DNA from 3 places in the Rahnella sp. CJA17(1/100) genome. Region 2 is predicted to be linked to each of the others. Evidence: predicted binding sites of a transcription regulator. Region 2 holds the regulator's gene; each other region holds the start of a gene.
The links. The regulator Fur, encoded in region 2, represses iron uptake genes when iron is present. The targets are predictions, from matches to a motif close to ATAATAATGAGAACNACTATCAA.

Region 1 (5,926 bases), on a different contig from region 2:
ATTTCCTTTATTGCGCTGGTGTCACCGCAAATTTCGCGTCGTCTTTGCGCCAGCCAGCAGCACGCTTTATTTTTCGCGGCGCTGACCGGCGCGCTGCTGTTGCTCGCCGCCGATGTCACTGCACAACGGCTGTTCACGCCCTATCAGTTACCCGTAGGCGTGCTGACCGTCAGTCTGGGCGGCATTTATCTGATTGGGTTGCTGATCCGGGAGTCGCGACGCTCATGAATACTGAACACTCTTCCCCTTTGTACGCGAAAGATCTGACGCTGGGTTACGATAAAAAAATCGTCGCCCGCGAACTCTCCGTCTCTATCCCTCAGGGAAAACTCACCGTGATTATCGGGCCGAATGCCTGCGGTAAATCCACATTATTGCGCACGCTCAGCCGCCTGATGCCGCCGCAATCCGGCACGGTATTTCTCGACGGTAAGCTGATTGGCGATTACGGCACCCGGGACGTGGCGAAACGCCTCGGCCTGCTGCCGCAAAGCTCAACGGCACCGGGCGATATCAGTGTGGCGGATCTGGTGGCCCGCGGGCGTTACCCGCATCAAAGCCTGTTCAGCCGCTGGACAGCACAAGATACGCTGGCGGTGAACGACGCCATGCACGCAACGGGAGTATTCGAACTGGCGGAAAGCACGGTGAATTCACTTTCCGGCGGACAGCGCCAGCGGGTGTGGATAGCCATGGTGCTGGCGCAACAAACGCCGTTGTTATTGCTGGATGAACCGACAACCTGGCTGGATATCGCGCATCAGATTGATTTGATGGAACTGATGTGTCGCCTGAATCAGGAAAACGGCCGCACGCTGGTGGTGGTGTTGCACGACCTGAATCAGGCATGTCGTTACGCCGGGCATCTGATTGCCATGCGCGATGGAAAAATACTGGCTGAGGGCGCACCGGCAGACATCGTCACACCGGCACTGATCGAACAGGTTTTCGGGCTGCGCTGCGCCATTATCGACTGCCCGGTTTCGCATACACCGTTAATTATCCCGCTGGGTAACGGTTGAATCTCCGGCGCTGCACGGCTCTTCGTTCCACAGGTATTGAAGGCCATCGGCTAATCCGCCGCGCCAGCTCAGCGTATCGTGACCGGCATCGACCACGCGATAATGCACGCTGTTTTTGGTGCGGCTCAGCAGCTCATCCATCTGATTATTCACCTGATAAATCAGTCGTTCATTGCTGCCCGCTTCCATGAAAATTTTCAGATGGCTGGCAGCCCCCAGCCCGTTACTCACCTCACGCAGTAACAAATCCGCCTCGTCAGGATTTTCATCCTGCTGCGATTTATTACGTCGCGGCCACCAGAAAGAACCGGACTGACTGAGTACCAGACCGAAGCGCTGCGGCCAGTGCAAACCGGCGTACAACGCTGACAGCCCGCCAAAGCTCTGCCCCGCCACCACTGTTTTGTTCGCATCGCTGCTGTGCGGTGCGAGCGTCGCCACGGCGGGCAATAACTCCTCCTGAACGGCCAGCCAGAAATCTGCATTACAGGTCAGTTCGCGGCTGCGGGTCTGTGTATCGATCACATCAATCAGCACGTAGACGGCCTGCGGCAATGTGCCTTCCTGCGTCAGTTGCATCAGCGGCTGCCAGACCGGCATCTGCTGCGCCCAGAACTGGCCGTCGAGCAACAGCGCCAGCGGGCGCGATGCCGGATCCTGGCTTTCGCCGGTGGTGTAGATCCAGACCTTGCGCCGGTTGCCCAGACGCGCACTGTTCCACTGATAGGTTTGCAGTTTTGCCGGTTTCTGTGGCAACGCGGCACCGTGGAGATCAAACTCCCGCCAGGCAGGCTGCGGCAATGCGTCGGGCATATGCAACGGCGACAGAGCGTGAGATTTCGCCCCCGGCCACGGCTGATTCGGATTCAGCGGGTCATAAATCGCATGGGCGAACATATCTTTCCACCATTCCCGCGCAGCCAGCATGGCGGTATAAGCATCGGGATCCTGCGGGAACTCTCTGCCGGGCCCGGTGCGCGGGATCAGGCTGTAGCTGCCGCGCCAGCCGGAGCGCAGCGTAATACTCAGCGACCAGACATCGGTTCCCGCAAGTCTTTGCAGACTTTGCGGCGGTAAAGACTGATGGTGATCGGTGATGCCGTTGATGTTGATCCACACCCGCTGGAAATCCGATGTCGCCTCACTGCCCTGCGGATCCCGCCAGAAGAACGTCACGTTGCATACGTCATCATTCAGCCGTTCGATCAAGGGTGAACCCTGCGCTTTAATGTCTTTCCACCATTCAGCACTTCCCGCCTGAGAGCTTGCTAACATCGCCTGCGCGGTGGGTTTTTCCGGAAACTGCGATTTCATCATGTTTACGCTTTACAGTCTTTTGGCAGTGAGAGAAGGCATAATTTGCAGAATAATTGACCTGCTTCCTGCAAATTATGAATGGGAATCGTATTGATAATTGTTTGCATTTGCAATAGTGTATTACCGCCCGTAAACGGGACGATAAAAATACACACACAACAGGCCATCCTCCTGTTCACTAAATCTGTTTTGCAGGAACGGATGGATTTCAGGGCAGAATCCACTATGAAAAGCAGGCTACCACACTATTCTCTGGCAACCTTAATCGGGCTGGGATCAGCACTTTCTTTGCCCGTCAGCGCGGCAGAAAGCACCACAACCCGCACAACAGACGCCAGCCAGAACACCGCAGAAACACCGGAAGACACCAGCGACACACTGGTTGTCACCGCCGCACAGCAAAACCTTCAGGCTCCCGGCGTTTCCACCATCACTTCTGATGAAATCCAAAAACGCCCTCCGGCACGCGACATCAACGAACTTATCCGCACCATGCCCGGCGTAAACCTTACCGGCAACTCTACCAGCGGCCAGCGCGGTAATAACCGCCAGCTCGACATCCGGGGTATGGGCCCGGAAAATACCTTAATCCTGATCGACGGTAAGCCGGTGAACAGCCGCAACTCAGTGCGTCAGGGCTGGCGCGGTGAGCGTGATACCCGCGGCGACACAAGCTGGGTTCCGCCCGATATGATTGAGCGCATCGAAGTGATCCGCGGCCCGGCGGCGGCGCGTTACGGTAACGGCGCGGCGGGTGGCGTGGTGAACATCATCACTAAAAAAGACACTCAGGAGTGGCACGGTTCCTGGAATACCTATCTGAACGCACCACAACATAAAGATGAAGGCTCGACCAAACGTACCGATTTCAGCCTCTCCGGCCCGCTCAACGATCAGTTCAGTTTCCGCCTGTTCGGTGGCTACAGCAAAACGCAGGCTGACGCGCAGTACATCAACGACGGTCATCAGTCTGAGCGTACCGGCACCTATGCCGACACCGTTCCGGCAGGTCGCGAAGGCGTGATCGATAAGAATATCGACGCCCTGTTGCACTGGGATTTTGCCCGTATGCAGTCGCTGGAATTTGAAGTGTCCAACAGCCGTCAGGGCAACCTGTACGCAGGCGACACGCAGAACACCAACACCAGTGATTTGGTGAAAAGCATGTACGGTGAAGAGACTAACCGCATTTACCGCCAGTCCTACTCGGTGACCTACAAAGGCGCATGGGATAACGGTGTGACCACCAACAACTACGTGCAGTACGAAAAAACCCGTAACTCGCGCATGGATGAAGGGCTGGCGGGCGGTACCGAAGGCATCTTCTCTGACGAAGACTTCAACACCATCGCTCTGGGCGACATTCTGGCGCACAGCGAAGTCAGTATTCCGTTTGAGCTGGGCGTGCCGCAAACCGCGACGTTCGGCACGGAATGGAACCAGCAGAAGATGAAAGATCCGTCTTCCAACACGCAGGCTATGCTCGGCGGCGCGATTGCCGGTACCGACAGCACCAACCGCAGCCCCTATTCTCAGGCAGAGATTTTCTCGCTGTTTGCCGAAGATAATATTGAGCTGACCGACAGCACCATGCTGGTGCCGGGTCTGCGTTTCGACCATCACTCCATTGTCGGCAATAACTGGAGCCCGTCGCTGAACCTGTCTCAGGAACTGGGCGACGATTTCACCCTGAAAATGGGTATCGCCCGCGCCTATAAAGCGCCGAGCCTGTATCAGACCAACCCGAACTACGTGCTGTACAGTAAAGGTCAGGGTTGTGCGGCCAGCGGCGGCGGTTGTTATCTGGTGGGGAATAAAGATCTGGATGCGGAAACCAGCGTTAACAAAGAGATCGGACTGGAATTCCACCGCAACGGTTATCAGGCGGGCGTGACCTATTTCCGCAACGATTATCGCAACAAAATCGAATCCGGTTATCTGCCAACCGGCACGTCCTCCACCGGCACAACTGATGTATATAAATGGGAAAACGTGCCGAAAGCCGTGGTTCAGGGGCTGGAGGGCACGCTGAATATTCCGGTCAGCAGCACCGTTTCCTGGAATAACAACGGCACGTACATGATTGAAAGTAAAGACAAAGAGACCGGCGATTATCTGTCGATCATCCCGGAATTTACCATCAACTCCACGCTGAGCTGGCAGGCGACGGAAGATCTCTCTCTGCAATCTACCCTGACCTGGTATGGCCGTCAGAAGCCGAAGAAATACAACTACAAGGGTGAAGCCGTCACCGGCAGTGAGAAGAATGAAGTCAGCCCGTATTCTGTGGTCGGCATGAGCGGCACCTACACCGCGACCAAAAATGTCAGCGTCACGGCGGGTATTGATAACGTCTTCGACAAACGCCAGTTCCGTGCGGGTAATGCCCAGACTGTGGGTAATGCCACCACCGGCGCCTATATGTACGGAGCAGGCGCGGCCACCTACAACGAGCCGGGCCGCACGTTCTATATGAGCCTGAATACGCACTTCTGAGTATGTTGCCCGCATAAAAAAAGCCACCTGCAAAGGTGGCTTTGTTGTTTCTGAAACCTGACTTTGGGCTTACAGCACGCCCTGCGCCAGCATGGCATCAGCGACTTTGACGAAGCCTGCGATATTGGCGCCACGGACATACTGCGTCTGCTGGCTTTCGCCGCCGTATTCGACACACGACTGGTGAATATCCAGCATGATGTGACGCAAACGCGCATCCACTTCTTCGGCTTTCCAGCTCAGACGCGCAGCGTTCTGCGCCATCTCCAGCCCTGACGTTGCCACGCCACCGGCGTTCGCCGCTTTGCCCGGTGCGAACAACACGCCCGCGTCGGTGAACAAATCCGTCGCTTCAATCGTCGTTGGCATATTCGCGCCTTCGGCTACCGCTTTCACGCCATTGGCGATCAGCACGCGTGCCGCATCCGCATCCAGTTCATTTTGCGTGGCGCAAGGCAGCGCGATATCCACCGGCACGTTCCACGGCTGCTGGCCCTCGAGATAGGTCAGCCCGATTTTTTGCGCGTAATCGGCTACGCGGCCATCGCGGCTGGCTTTGATTTCGGTCAGCAGCGCCAGTTTCTCAGGAGTAAAGCCTGCTTCATCGACGACAGTACCGTTAGAATCTGACGCCGTAATCACCCGTGCGCCCAGTGACATGGCTTTTTCAATCGCATATTGCGCGACGTTACCGGAGCCGGATACCGCCACGCGCATGCCTTCGAAATCCAGGCCATGGCGTTTAAGCATCGATTCAGTGAAATAGATCAGGCCATAACCTGTGGCTTCCGGGCGGATGAGACTGCCGCCGAACGACAACCCTTTGCCGGTGAACACGCTGGCAGTGTTGTTGGAGAGTTTTTTCATCATCCCCGCCATATATCCCACTTCACGCCCGCCGACGCCGATATCCCCCGCAGGCACATCGGTATCCGGCCCGAGATGACGGTACAGTTCCAGCATCAGCGCCTGACAGAAACGCATGATCTCGCCTTCGCTTTTGCCTTTCGGATTGAAATCACTGCCGCCCTTTCCGCCGCCCATTGGCAACGTGGTCAGGGCATTTTTAAAGGTCTGCTCAAAACCGAGGA
Region 2 (5,926 bases):
GGTGACCGAGAAGATTGTTGAAGGCTGGGATGACCCGCGCATGCCGACCGTTTCAGGTCTGCGTCGCCGGGGCTATACCGCGGCGTCTATCCGTGAATTCTGCCGTCGTATCGGCGTTACCAAGCAGGATAACAACGTCGAAATGATGGCGCTGGAATCTTGCATCCGTGACGATCTCAACGAGAACGCACCGCGCGCCATGGCGGTTATCAATCCGGTTAAAGTGATCATTGAAAACTTTACCGGTGATGATGTGCAGATGGTGAAGATGCCGAATCATCCGGGCAAACCGGAAATGGGCACCCGCGAAGTGCCGTTTACCCGTGAGATTTACATTGATCAGGCTGATTTCCGCGAAGAAGCCAACAAGCAGTACAAACGTCTGGTGTTGGGCAAAGAAGTGCGCCTGCGTAATGCGTATGTGATCAAAGCAGAACGTATCGAGAAAGACGAGGAAGGGAATATCACCACTATCTTCTGTTCTTACGATATCGACACGCTGAGCAAAGATCCTGCCGATGGCCGCAAGGTGAAAGGCGTGATCCACTGGGTGTCCGCGTCTGAAGGTAAACCTGCTGAGTTCCGCCTGTATGACCGTCTGTTCAGCGTCGCAAACCCGGGCCAGGCGGAAGACTTCCTGACCACCATCAACCCGGATTCCCTGGTGATTTCCCACGGTTTCGTGGAGCCATCACTGGTGGCTGCACAGGCTGAAATCAGCCTGCAGTTTGAGCGTGAAGGTTACTTCTGTGCCGACAACCGCTACTCAAGTGCTGAACATCTGGTGTTTAACCGTACCGTTGGCCTGCGTGATACCTGGGAAAGCAAACCCGTCGCGTAAGCCCTCAGTATGAGGTAACAAAAACGCAGTTCAGGCTGCGTTTTTTTTCGCCTGTTATTCTTGTCAGAGATGCCTTTTGTTTTTCGTCGCGAATTAATGTATTTCCTATGCTTACTTTTAAAACGTTGTGCCACAGCCGTTCATATTGCTGAAACGTTTAAATTGTAAGATGATTTTGTTTAATCATCTGTTTTAATTATGTATTATTGTAGCCCACTGCTTTAATCCTTTCCTGCATACCTCTGTAATACTTTTTCATCTTTATGTGCACTTTGTCATATTTCGATAATTAATGATTAATTACTCATTGATAATTCGTGTCGCGAAAAATACTCTTGATGTTGATTTAACCGGTTACGCCTCTGGCGACCGCTTTTTATACCCGTTTGGGTTTTGCTCGTTTTTTTAGTCAACATGAGGAATCTCTATGCACAAGCACCGTAACAGGGGCAGGGGATCGGCTTACCTGAAACCTGCCATGTATTCTCTCGCCGGCACCTTACTGGGTGGCGGAATGATGTTTTCACAAGAGACCAAAGCAGCCGGTTTTATTGATGATTCCACACTGACCGGCGGTGTGTACTACTGGCAGCGTGAACGTGACCGCAAGGACATGGATCCGGCGAGTGACCACTACAAAGACTATACAACCAACCTTTCGCATTCTACCGCTAACCTGAACCTCGATTTTTCTTCCGGCTATGCCTGGGACATGTTTGGTATTGATATCGCAGCCTTTACGGCGATTGAAATGGCCGAGAGCAGCGAGAGCGGCCATCCCAACGAAATCGCCTTTTCCAACAGCAACCGCGCCTACGACGAAGATTATTCCGGGGATAAAAGTGGGGTCAGTCTTTATAAGGCAGCCGGTAAATTCAAATACGGCGGATTCTGGGGGCACGCAGGGTATATTCAGCCTACCGGACAGACGCTGATCGCACCGCACTGGAGCTTTATGCCGGGTACGTATCGCGGTGCGGAAGCCGGTTATAAACACGATTTCGGTGACCCGGGTGAACTGAGTTTCTCCTATATGTGGGCTGATGAATATAAATCGCCGTGGCATCTGGAAATGGATGATTTCCGCCAGAATGACAAGAAAACCGGCGTTTCTTATATTCATTCGCTCGGTGCGAAATATGATTTTAAAAATGACTTCGTACTGGAAGGCGCATTTGGCCAGGCTGAAAGTTATGTCGATCAGTATTTTGCTAAAGCCTCGTACAAAATGGATCTGCTGGGTAATCCGCTGACCACCAGCTATCAGTTCTATGGCGCAGAAGACCGCATCAGTGACAAGAATGATCCGAACAGTCTGTATGACGGTCTGGCATGGCTGCAGGCGCTGACTTTCGGCTATACCACCGGGCAGTTTAACTGGCGTCTGGAAGGGACGATGGTGAAAGCGGAAGGGAATCAGGGTTACTTCCTGCAACGTATGACCCCGACCTATTCCTCTTCAAACGGTCGTCTTGACGTGTGGTGGGATAACCGTTCTGACTTCAACGCCAACGGTGAGAAAGCCGTGTATGCCGGCGTGCTTTATGATCTGGCGAAATGGGATTTACCGGGCTTAGCGGTAGGTGGTTCGTACGTCTATGCGTGGGATGCCAAACCGAGCACCAACGCCGCTTACGACCAGAGCCAGCGCCTGAAAGAAAGCGCCTGGAGTCTGGATGCGCTGTACACCATTCAGGAAGGTCGCGCGAAAGGGACGTTGTTCAAACTGCATTACACCCAGTACGACAACCACTCTGATCTTCCTAGCTGGAGTGGCGGGTACGGCAACATATTCCAGGATGAAAAAGACGTGAAATTCATTGTCATCGCTCCATTCACTATTTTCTGAGGTCGTTATGTCGATGAATAAATTACTGATGATTGTGATGTCGTCCGTGCTTCTGGCTGGTTGTGCACCTACCGCCGATCAGGCACAAATATCCCAAACGCGGGAAGATTACCGTGCCTGTATCAATACGTCAGAAGGCAATCCGGACAAACTGGCATCCTGCGAGGTGTTACTGAATAAACTGAAACAGGAAAAAGCCCACCAGCAATTTGCAGAACAGGAGACGGTGCGCGTGGTGGATTACCAGCGATGTCTGACGGCGCGTAAAACTGGCGACGGTCAGGCATATGCTGCTGATTGCGGGAAAATATGGCAGGAAATAAAAACGAACAATTCACCTAAGCCGTGAATCTCAGCAGCGAAACATGCCCCGGCTTGCCGGGGTTTTTTATGCCTGCTATCCGGGCTCAATCTGCATCGATATCAGACATAAAAAAACCGCTTTTCAGCGGTTAATTTAGTCAAAGCCTGTGCAGATTACTGCGCAGGTTTATCGTTGTGCAAAGAGTCATCTTCGCGGCAATCGCCTGCTTCACAGTGACCGTACAAATACAGGCTGTGGTTGGTGAGCTTGATACCGTGTTTCTTAGCAATCTCACGCTGACGACCTTCAATATATTCGTCACGGAATTCGATCACACGACCGCAATCCAGACAGATCAGGTGGTCGTGGTGATGTTGCTGGGTCAGTTCGAATACGGACTTGCCGCCTTCGAAGTTATGACGGGTGACAATACCGGCGTCGTCAAACTGGTTCAGAACGCGGTAAACCGTCGCCAGGCCAATTTCTTCACCCATATCAATCAGTTGCTTGTAAAGATCTTCCGCACTAACGTGATGACCTTCCGGCGCTTGCAGCACTTCCAGGATTTTGAGGCGCGGAAGCGTGACTTTTAAGCCGGCTTTCTTCAGTGCGGTGTTGTTGTCAGTCATGCGGATTCAGTCCTGTTACTATGTGCTAATCAAGTTGAGGCATGCAGCCTGTGGCATCGGCGGCACAAAATTATTCGTTTAGTCTCTTCGTTTAACGCAATGTGCCAATTCTCGTCAACGACAGCCTGTTAATAAAGATCACAAATTGCCGGTCACATTTGGAATGCAACGACTTGATCAATAGAAAAAACAGAGGAACTCAGTGTACCTTGATACGACCGAAAGTTACAATTTTGTAGCAGTTAAATTGTTAATTTCAGTAATAGTTTGGCCCTTCAATTGTAGAATAAATCCTCAGGGCCAACAGGGTTTTTAGCCAATAATTTCAGAAAGGCTAAGTTCTTCTGTGATCTGTTTCACCCAGGCATCAACACGTTCGCTGGTCAGTTCGGGCTGACGATCTTCGTCAATTGCCAGTCCTATGAAGTGCTTATCATCCGCCAGGCCTTTAGATGCTTCAAAGTGGTAACCTTCGGTAGGCCAATGTCCGACAATCACTGCGCCGCGTGGCTCAATGATATCGCGCACGGTGCCCAGCGCATCGCAGAAATATTCGGCGTAGTCTTCCTGGTCACCGCAACCAAACAGTGCCACCAGCTTACCTTCGAAATCTATCTCTTCCAGCGTTGGGAAAAAGTCGTCCCAGTCACACTGCGCTTCACCGTAATACCAGGTTGGAATGCCGATAAGCAAAATATCGAATTTTTCCAGATCCTCTTTGCTGCTCTTCGCAATGTCATGCACCTCTGCAACATCTTTACCCAATTGCTTCTGGATCATTTTTGCGATGTTTTCGGTGTTACCTGTATCGGATCCAAAGAAGATACCTACAACGGCCATAAGATTACCTAACCTCTTGTTCTCAATGAAGTGCTCTGCAACGCAGGCAATAATAATGCAGATGATAGCAAACTCGTGCGGCGGAGAATATGCTTCTGCTCGCCTTCTTAACTGGGAAATAAGTTTATCGGGCAATATTTTTAAGTGTTATCGCCTTTGTGTGCTTTCACCCGCGGCGAATTAACCTCAGGCTTAATAAGGTCAAAAGCAAGTTTGAGAAATAAGTCGTCACAATACTAAATTTCGAGAACATTCCGCCGATAGATGATTCGGGAGCAATCTCAACATAATAAAGAAATCGATGCCCGGAGAGGTGTTCAAACATGTCCTGGGGCACTTGCCTGCTGGTTACCTGTCTTGATTCTCCGCATCCCCGTCAATCCTCAGGCCAGAAACAGACATGTTTCGAGAGAGGCATATCGTGCAGTTTTTAAAAAATATCACCATCAGGGCCGCTTTATTAACCATTCTTGGCATCTTTTGCGTCATGTGGGCAGGTGTTTCCCTTTACACCGTCACCTCACTGGACACACTGACCCAAAATACCAAAAATAGTACCGAGCTGGTCAACAATATGGCGCTGATCAATAAAGGAAATGATCAGTATTTTCGTACCGTGACGCGCCTGAGCCGCGCCGTGGCACAGCTTCAGGCCGATCCGTCAAAAGGTCCGGAAATTTTTGATACCGCCAAACAATCACTCAGTGGGCTGACGCAGGCTCTGGCCAGTTTTAAAGCGGCACCGCATCCGGGGCTGGAAGATTCCTCCGTGCAGGAATTAATCACCAGTTGGGAAAATCTGATCACGCAGGGCGTCACGCCATTGTTCGACGCAGCCCGCAGCAAAAATACGGAGTCCTATAACCAGCTAGCCAATTCCACCGTACCTGCACTGAGCCGCAGCTTTGGCTCATCGATGGAGAAAGTCAGCGGTCAGATCGCTGTCGATTTTGATGCGGCACAACGGCAATCCACCCATCTGACGTCATTTAGCAAAGTGATTCTGCTGACGGCATTTGGTATCGGGCTGGTGATTTTATTGCTGACTGACCGTTATCTGGTGATGGCGCTGGTGAAGCCGCTGGATAAAATCCGCGGTCACTTCGCGGTGATCGCCAGCGGCGATCTGACGTTTTATCTGGAAGAATTCGGTAAAAACTGCGCCGGTAAGCTGATTCCGTTGCTGAACGAGATGCAGTTGAGCCTGGTCAATACCGTTCAGACCATCCGCAACTGCACCAATCACATCTATCAGGGCGCGTCAGAAATTTCAGCCGGGAACAACGATTTGTCTTCCCGTACGGAAGAACAGGCGTCGGCGCTGGAAGAAACCGCTGCCAGCATGGAAGAACTGACGGCTACCGTTAAACACAATGCCGATAACGCGCATCACGCCAGCCAGCTGGTGATGGAGGCTTCCACCACCGCGCAGAAGGGCGGCAACATCGTGGCAGACGTGGTCA
Region 3 (5,926 bases), on a different contig from region 2:
CGTTTTCGCTTTGCGTAGTATATAAAACATATATGATTCGTATACTACCGAGGCAAGCCCATGGGTATCATTAAGATTTCAGAACTGATGCACGAGAATTTGCGTATTGCCAGCATGGCTTATACGCGTTCGATGAACGCACAGGCCGAGCACTGGATGAAGATTGGCATGCTGATGGAAACCCATCCTGATATGACGCACAGCCAGATTTCGCAATTGCTGGTGCAGTGCAGCATGGAATCTGAAGAAAACACCGGAAGTATCCGCACGCTGTTAAACGTGGGTGGCACACACAGGAAGGCAAGCAATGAATAATGGTTTAGACAGCAGGTATTTCGTCAACAATAACCGCATGATCAAAACGCCGGAAGGCATCGATAAAGCCCGTATCGCCGGTAAACTGGCGGCGCGCGTGTTGCATATGATCACGCCGTACGTAGTGCCAGGCGTTACGACTAACGAACTGGACCGCATCTGCCACGATTTTATCGTCAACGAATTGCAGGCGATCCCGGCCAATATCGGTTATCACGGCTATCAGAAAACCACCTGCACCTCCGTCAACCACGTGATTTGTCACGGCATTCCTTCCGATAAGGCGCTGAAAAAAGGCGATATTGTTAACATCGACGTGGCGCTGATCAAAGACGGCTGGTACGGCGATACCAGCCGTATGTATTACGCCGGTGAACCCGGCATTATGGCGCGCCGTCTGGTGGATACCACCTATGAAGCAATGATGGCCGGTATTGCAGTGGTACGTCCCGGCGCAACGCTCGGCGACGTCGGCTTTGCGATTGCTGCGGTGGCGAAACGCGAAGGGTTTTCCATTGTGGAAGAGTATTGCGGCCACGGCATCGGCATGGGCTATCACGAAGATCCGCAGGTGCTGCATTATGGTGAGCAAGGTCACGGGCTGGTATTGCAGGAAGGCATGTTATTTACCATCGAACCGATGCTCAATGCCGGTAAAAAACAAAACAAAGTCCTGCCCGATGGCTGGACCGTGGTGACTAAAGATCATTCGTTGTCCGCACAATGGGAACATATGATTGCGGTGACGAAAGATGGCTACGAAATACTGACCCCGTGGCCGGAAGATAAGTGACAATACCGGGACAGTAAAGCCTCCATCCGGAGGCTTTTTGCTTTCTGAGGTACGGCTAACTGCGCTCGATTTCTTTTGTTGCCCGGTCTAACGCATCGGTGATTTTATACAGTGTCTCCTGTGCGATGGGGCCTTTCGCCAGCCGCAGGTTAAGCGCCATGCGGATATTGTTTATCGCGCGCTGCATTTCAGGAATGCTGCGATTGTTGGATAAAATCGCCAGCGAATGCAATTTTTCCGTCACTGAGCCGAGCAGTTCTCCCTGTTCAGCCAGCGACTGTGCGCCTTCCGGTGTAATCGCATATTGCTTCTTACCGCCCTCTTCCTGGCTGGCCGAAATCAACCCCTGTTCTTCTAAAAAGGTCAGGTTCGGATAAATGATACTGGCGCTCGGCTTGTATTCACCTTTGGATAATTCTTCGATGGCCTTGATCAGTTCATAACCGTGGGCGGAACGCCGCTGCAAAAAATGCAGCATCAGCAGGCGGATATCCCCCGTTTCGAACATTCTTTCGCGGCGGTGTTTATGATTCATCATCGTTATTTATTATGCCAATAGGCCACACAACGCACCAGGTTCGCATCCAATCCACGGGTTTCCACAAAATAATCATTCAGCCCTTTCACGAATTTCCCTTCACCGGTGACCCAGATGTAGTAATCACTTTCTGGCAGCGGCAGGCTTTTCAGTTTTTTAACCGCCGCGTCATCTTCCTGATAACCGTTGTGCCCGTCGCTGACAATCCATTCGATGTTGAAGTCTTGTTCATCCTCTAAATAGCTGATGCAACTCACGTCTTTCACTTTCACCAGCACGGTGATTTTGGCGTCAGACGCCGCCTGTTTCAGCTCGCGCAGACGGCGTTTCACTGCCGGAAGACCGGTTTCATCGCAGACATACAACTGCCATTTATAGGTAGTCGGGATGATCAGTGAACCACGTGGCCCGCCGATGATCAGTTTATCGCCCGGTTTCGCACCCGCCGCCCATTCGCTGGCGACACCCCCGTCGTGAATATAGAAATCCAGCGTCAGTTCGTTGGTCTGTGCATCGTAATGCAGCGGCGTGTATTCGCGGTTCAGCGGACGCGGCCCTTCGCCCCACACGATCCCTTCTTCGGTTGCAGTGGGTGGTGTAATGACATCCCCCGGATTCGCCGGGAAAAACAGTTTGATGTGGTCATCGAAGCCGCGTGACGTAAACCCGCTCAGCTCGTCGCCGTTTAATACAATGCGTTTAAAACAGCCGGAAATCGTTTCACTGTTTTTTACCGTGATATGACGGAAAACCAGTTCATTTTTGACACGAACCGGCAGATTTGCGGCAGGGGTTTCAGTGCGATGTTGTGCCATCACGTTCTCTCTTTTGCGGTAAGGTTTGCTGAAAGATATATCTTAGTCATGTTTTCCGCAATCCCGGAAAGTGTAAGGAAAAACAAAAAAGCCATCGCGGTGGATGGCTTCGGATTGCAGTGGCCGGAGGAAAAATGGCTAGCGCACGGCGCCGTACAGGAACATCTCGACGGCGTTTTTCACCAGTTGCTTGATCTCGATGACGTCCAGTGGCGCAGGGTCGCTCTGGTACAAACGCATATTGGTTTGCGCCGTCACCAGCGCCAGAAACTGGCGGGCGCGCAAATCGGCATCGGCATTGCCGAGTTGCCCTTTTTGCATCGCCAGCGCTAAAAATGCCGCCAGTGATTCGATGGCTTCACCCGGACCGGCATCGTGAAACAACATACCGATGTCAGAACGCCCGGCTTCGGCAATCACCATCCGGTATACCGCCAGCGCGGTACCGTCGTTGGTCAGCACCAGCAACATTCTTTCACCAAAACGGGTCAGCACCGTTTCAAGCGGCAGATCAGGCAAGGGGGCGGAAAGCCCGTCAACGGCATCGGAAAGATGCCCGGTGGCGTAGGCTTTAACCACCGCCACCAGCAGCGATTCTTTGGAGGGAAAGTAATTGTAAAGTGTGGCTTTTGATCCGCCAAGCCGCCGGGCAAGCTCATTCATCGAAGCACGCTCGTAGCCGCACTCCTGAAATAATTCCGCCGCGGCATCCACAATCGCATCCCTTCTGGCCTCGGTACGTACTTTCATTTTCACTCCTTAACTGTACGGTACAGTTTCTATTTGTACCCACTCTAACCATGCCTTTCCGGCTTGTAAAGCCGCGCCCCCCTGGCCCGTTTCGAAAGACGAATTGCAAAGATTTCGTTAAGAATTACATTTTTTTTATCATTTTGTTGATAACAATTATCAGTATCATTATCATTCTCACGAAGCCGAAATGGGTGCGGATGTTAAATAAACCCATATTTTATAAGGACAATGGCCTTTTCACGGAAGAATTGCATGCAGATGACCAGCGCGTCTGATTTGTCGAAAGGCAGTAAATGCGAGCAGAACTTAAAAAAATTAGTCCAGGACTTATAACAAATGTTCAAATCCTTTACACAGCAGGGTTTGGTGAAAAACGTCATTTTCATGGGGACGATTCTCACCACCACCTTTAACGTAAATGCAGCGGAAGCCGTTAAAGACAATACCGATCTCACAGCAAGCAATACGCAATCTTCTGAAGCCATCAAAAAAAAACCGGCGGTGCGTACCGCGCAGGATCTGGCGCAGAACAATGAAGAAGTCATGACTGTCACCGAAACGATGCCGGATAAAAAACCAGGCTCGAAAACCACCATCACGGCGGCAGAAATGCAGCGAAAAGGCGGTAATGATTTCGGCACTATCATGCGTTATGAGCCGCTGATCACCGCGACCGGCGCGAGTGGCGGCTCCGGCAACGGCAAAAGCGGCTTCGACCGCAGCGGTTATACCGGCTATAACATCCGTGGACTGGAAAGCAACCGCGTCGGTATTGACGTCGACGGTATACCGCAGCCAAACGCTACCGGGCGCAGCTACGTCAGCCGTGCGGGCCTGAACACCTTTGGTATTGGCCGCGATTACATCGACCCGTATATTTACGGTCAGGTGGATATTGAATCCGGCGCCACATCAGCCGATCGCGCCAACACCTCCATCGGCGGTGCCGTTTCCTTCCTGCCAAAATCTGCCGACGATTACCTGCGTCCGGGCAAGGAAGTCTATTTCGGTTACCAGTCTGATTATGATTCTTCGGATCGTTCCTGGCACAACGGCATCACCGCTGCCGCCGGTGACGAAACCCTGCGGGGCCTGATCGCCATCAGCCGCCGCGACGGCCAGGAAACCAGCAACAACAGCGATACGCTCGATGCGTATCCGGCCAACTGGCACTCTGACGCCATTATGACGTCAGTCATCTGGCAGCCGAATGATGTACATAAAGTCACCGGCACCCTCGATTACTACGAGAAAGTGAACCACACCCATTACGATACCTGGAACAATGCTGGCAGCGCGATTCTGGGTACCGCACAACAGCAAAGTAACACCCGCCGCTGGGGCGCGAGCCTGAAAGATGAATGGACGCCATTCAACGATTACCTGGATGCCATCGTCTCGAAAGTGTATTACCAGTACACCCAGGCACACGACAACACCTATCTGCCAAACGAAAGTAAGCAGATGATGAACGTCTACTCAAACTATGACGTGAACACCTACGGCGCGGAGACCAGCTGGCTAAAAACGCTGGGTCGTCATGAGCTGAGTGCCGGTATCAACGGCCGCGTGTCCAACACTGAACGTCCGTTCCGCGAAAGCCCGGATCAAAGTGCTTTCACGACTATCATGCAGCCGGAAGCTAACAGCCGGACGTATATCCTCGGCGGCTTCCTGCAAGACACCATCAAGTTTGACCTCGACGGCCATAACTTCTCTGTGGTGCCTGCGGTGCGTGTCGCGTATCAGAATACCAAGGCAGAAAACCTGTCAGACTTGTCCAACAGCATTGTTTCTGAAGATCAGGTTTCCACTCTGTACGGTAAAGCCAACTCCGATACACAGGCCCTGCCATCACTGGCCTTCACCTATGACATCACCCCTAAGCTGATGACTTACCTGCAGTACCAGCGCGGTGCCCAGTTCCCGGATGCCAGCCAGCTTTACGGCTCCTGGAACCTCGGTTCTAACTATGCAGGCCGTGGTCAGTACGCGCTGATCGGTAACACTAATCTGAAAACCGAAACCAGCAATAACTTTGAATGGGGCATGAAAGGCGAAGCCACGGAAGGCGTGACCTTCAAGACTTCCCTCTTCTATAACACCTACAAAAACTTCATTGCTAACACCCGTTACACCCGCGCGGGCAGCCCGGGTATGTTCACCAATGTGCCCTCCAATATTTATACGATTTATCAGGCAGAAAACCGCGATGAAGCCTTTATCTACGGTGGCGATCTGAGTACCAAAATTAACTACGGTACCTGGTTCAGCAGCGTTGATGGCCTGAGCACCACCTTCGCACTGGGTTATGCCAAGGGTGAATCGAAATCCAGCTACGATGGCGACAAATATGTTGACCTCGACAGCGTGCCGCCAATGAAGTTTGTGGCTGGCGTGGCATGGGATGCGCCATCCGGCATCTACGGCACCGCCCTGACCGCCACCTTCGTGAAAGGCAAAAAAGCCGAAGCGACTAACCGACAGAGCTACACCAATGCCGGGACGCCAATCACGGGTTCCACCACCGAATACATGAATGTGCCGGGCTACGGTATGGTGGATGCAACGGCCTACTGGAAAGTCGCGAAGAACGTGAAACTCAGCGGTGGCGTTTATAACATCACCGACCGCAAATACTGGGATTACCTGAGCAGCCGCACCCTGACCGAAACCACCAATCAGGATGAGTACAACAAAGCGCTGGCCGTG

Region 1: fes (enterochelin esterase) is a predicted target of Fur. The motif match lies at 2,430-2,452, and genes of this name have one in related genera.
Region 3: AACU55_RS07410 (TonB-dependent receptor domain-containing protein) is a predicted target of Fur. The motif match lies at 3,358-3,380, and genes of this name have one in related genera.

What each region holds. Positions count from the first base shown of each region.
Region 1 covers NZ_CAWOJA010000093.1:140,848-146,773, forward strand. Annotated here, with positions in the region: gene fepG (iron-enterobactin ABC transporter permease) at 1-228, shown strand, start outside; gene AACU55_RS25330 (ATP-binding cassette domain-containing protein) at 225-1,022, shown strand; gene fes (enterochelin esterase) at 996-2,336, opposite strand; gene AACU55_RS25340 (TonB-dependent siderophore receptor) at 2,565-4,835, shown strand; gene gdhA (NADP-specific glutamate dehydrogenase) at 4,905-5,926, opposite strand, start outside.
Region 2 covers NZ_CAWOJA010000044.1:17,916-23,841, forward strand. Annotated here, with positions in the region: gene glnS (glutamine--tRNA ligase) at 1-841, shown strand, start outside; gene chiP (chitoporin ChiP) at 1,320-2,690, shown strand; gene chiQ (ChiQ/YbfN family lipoprotein) at 2,704-3,039, shown strand; gene fur (ferric iron uptake transcriptional regulator) at 3,168-3,623, opposite strand; gene fldA (flavodoxin FldA) at 3,936-4,463, opposite strand; gene AACU55_RS16925 (methyl-accepting chemotaxis protein) at 4,885-5,926, shown strand, end outside.
Region 3 covers NZ_CAWOJA010000011.1:241,217-247,142, reverse strand. Annotated here, with positions in the region: gene AACU55_RS07435 (ParD-like family protein) at 61-315, shown strand; gene map (type I methionyl aminopeptidase) at 308-1,108, shown strand; gene AACU55_RS07425 (PadR family transcriptional regulator) at 1,164-1,646, opposite strand; gene AACU55_RS07420 (siderophore-interacting protein) at 1,649-2,461, opposite strand; gene AACU55_RS07415 (TetR/AcrR family transcriptional regulator) at 2,600-3,211, opposite strand; gene AACU55_RS07410 (TonB-dependent receptor domain-containing protein) at 3,599-5,926, shown strand, end outside.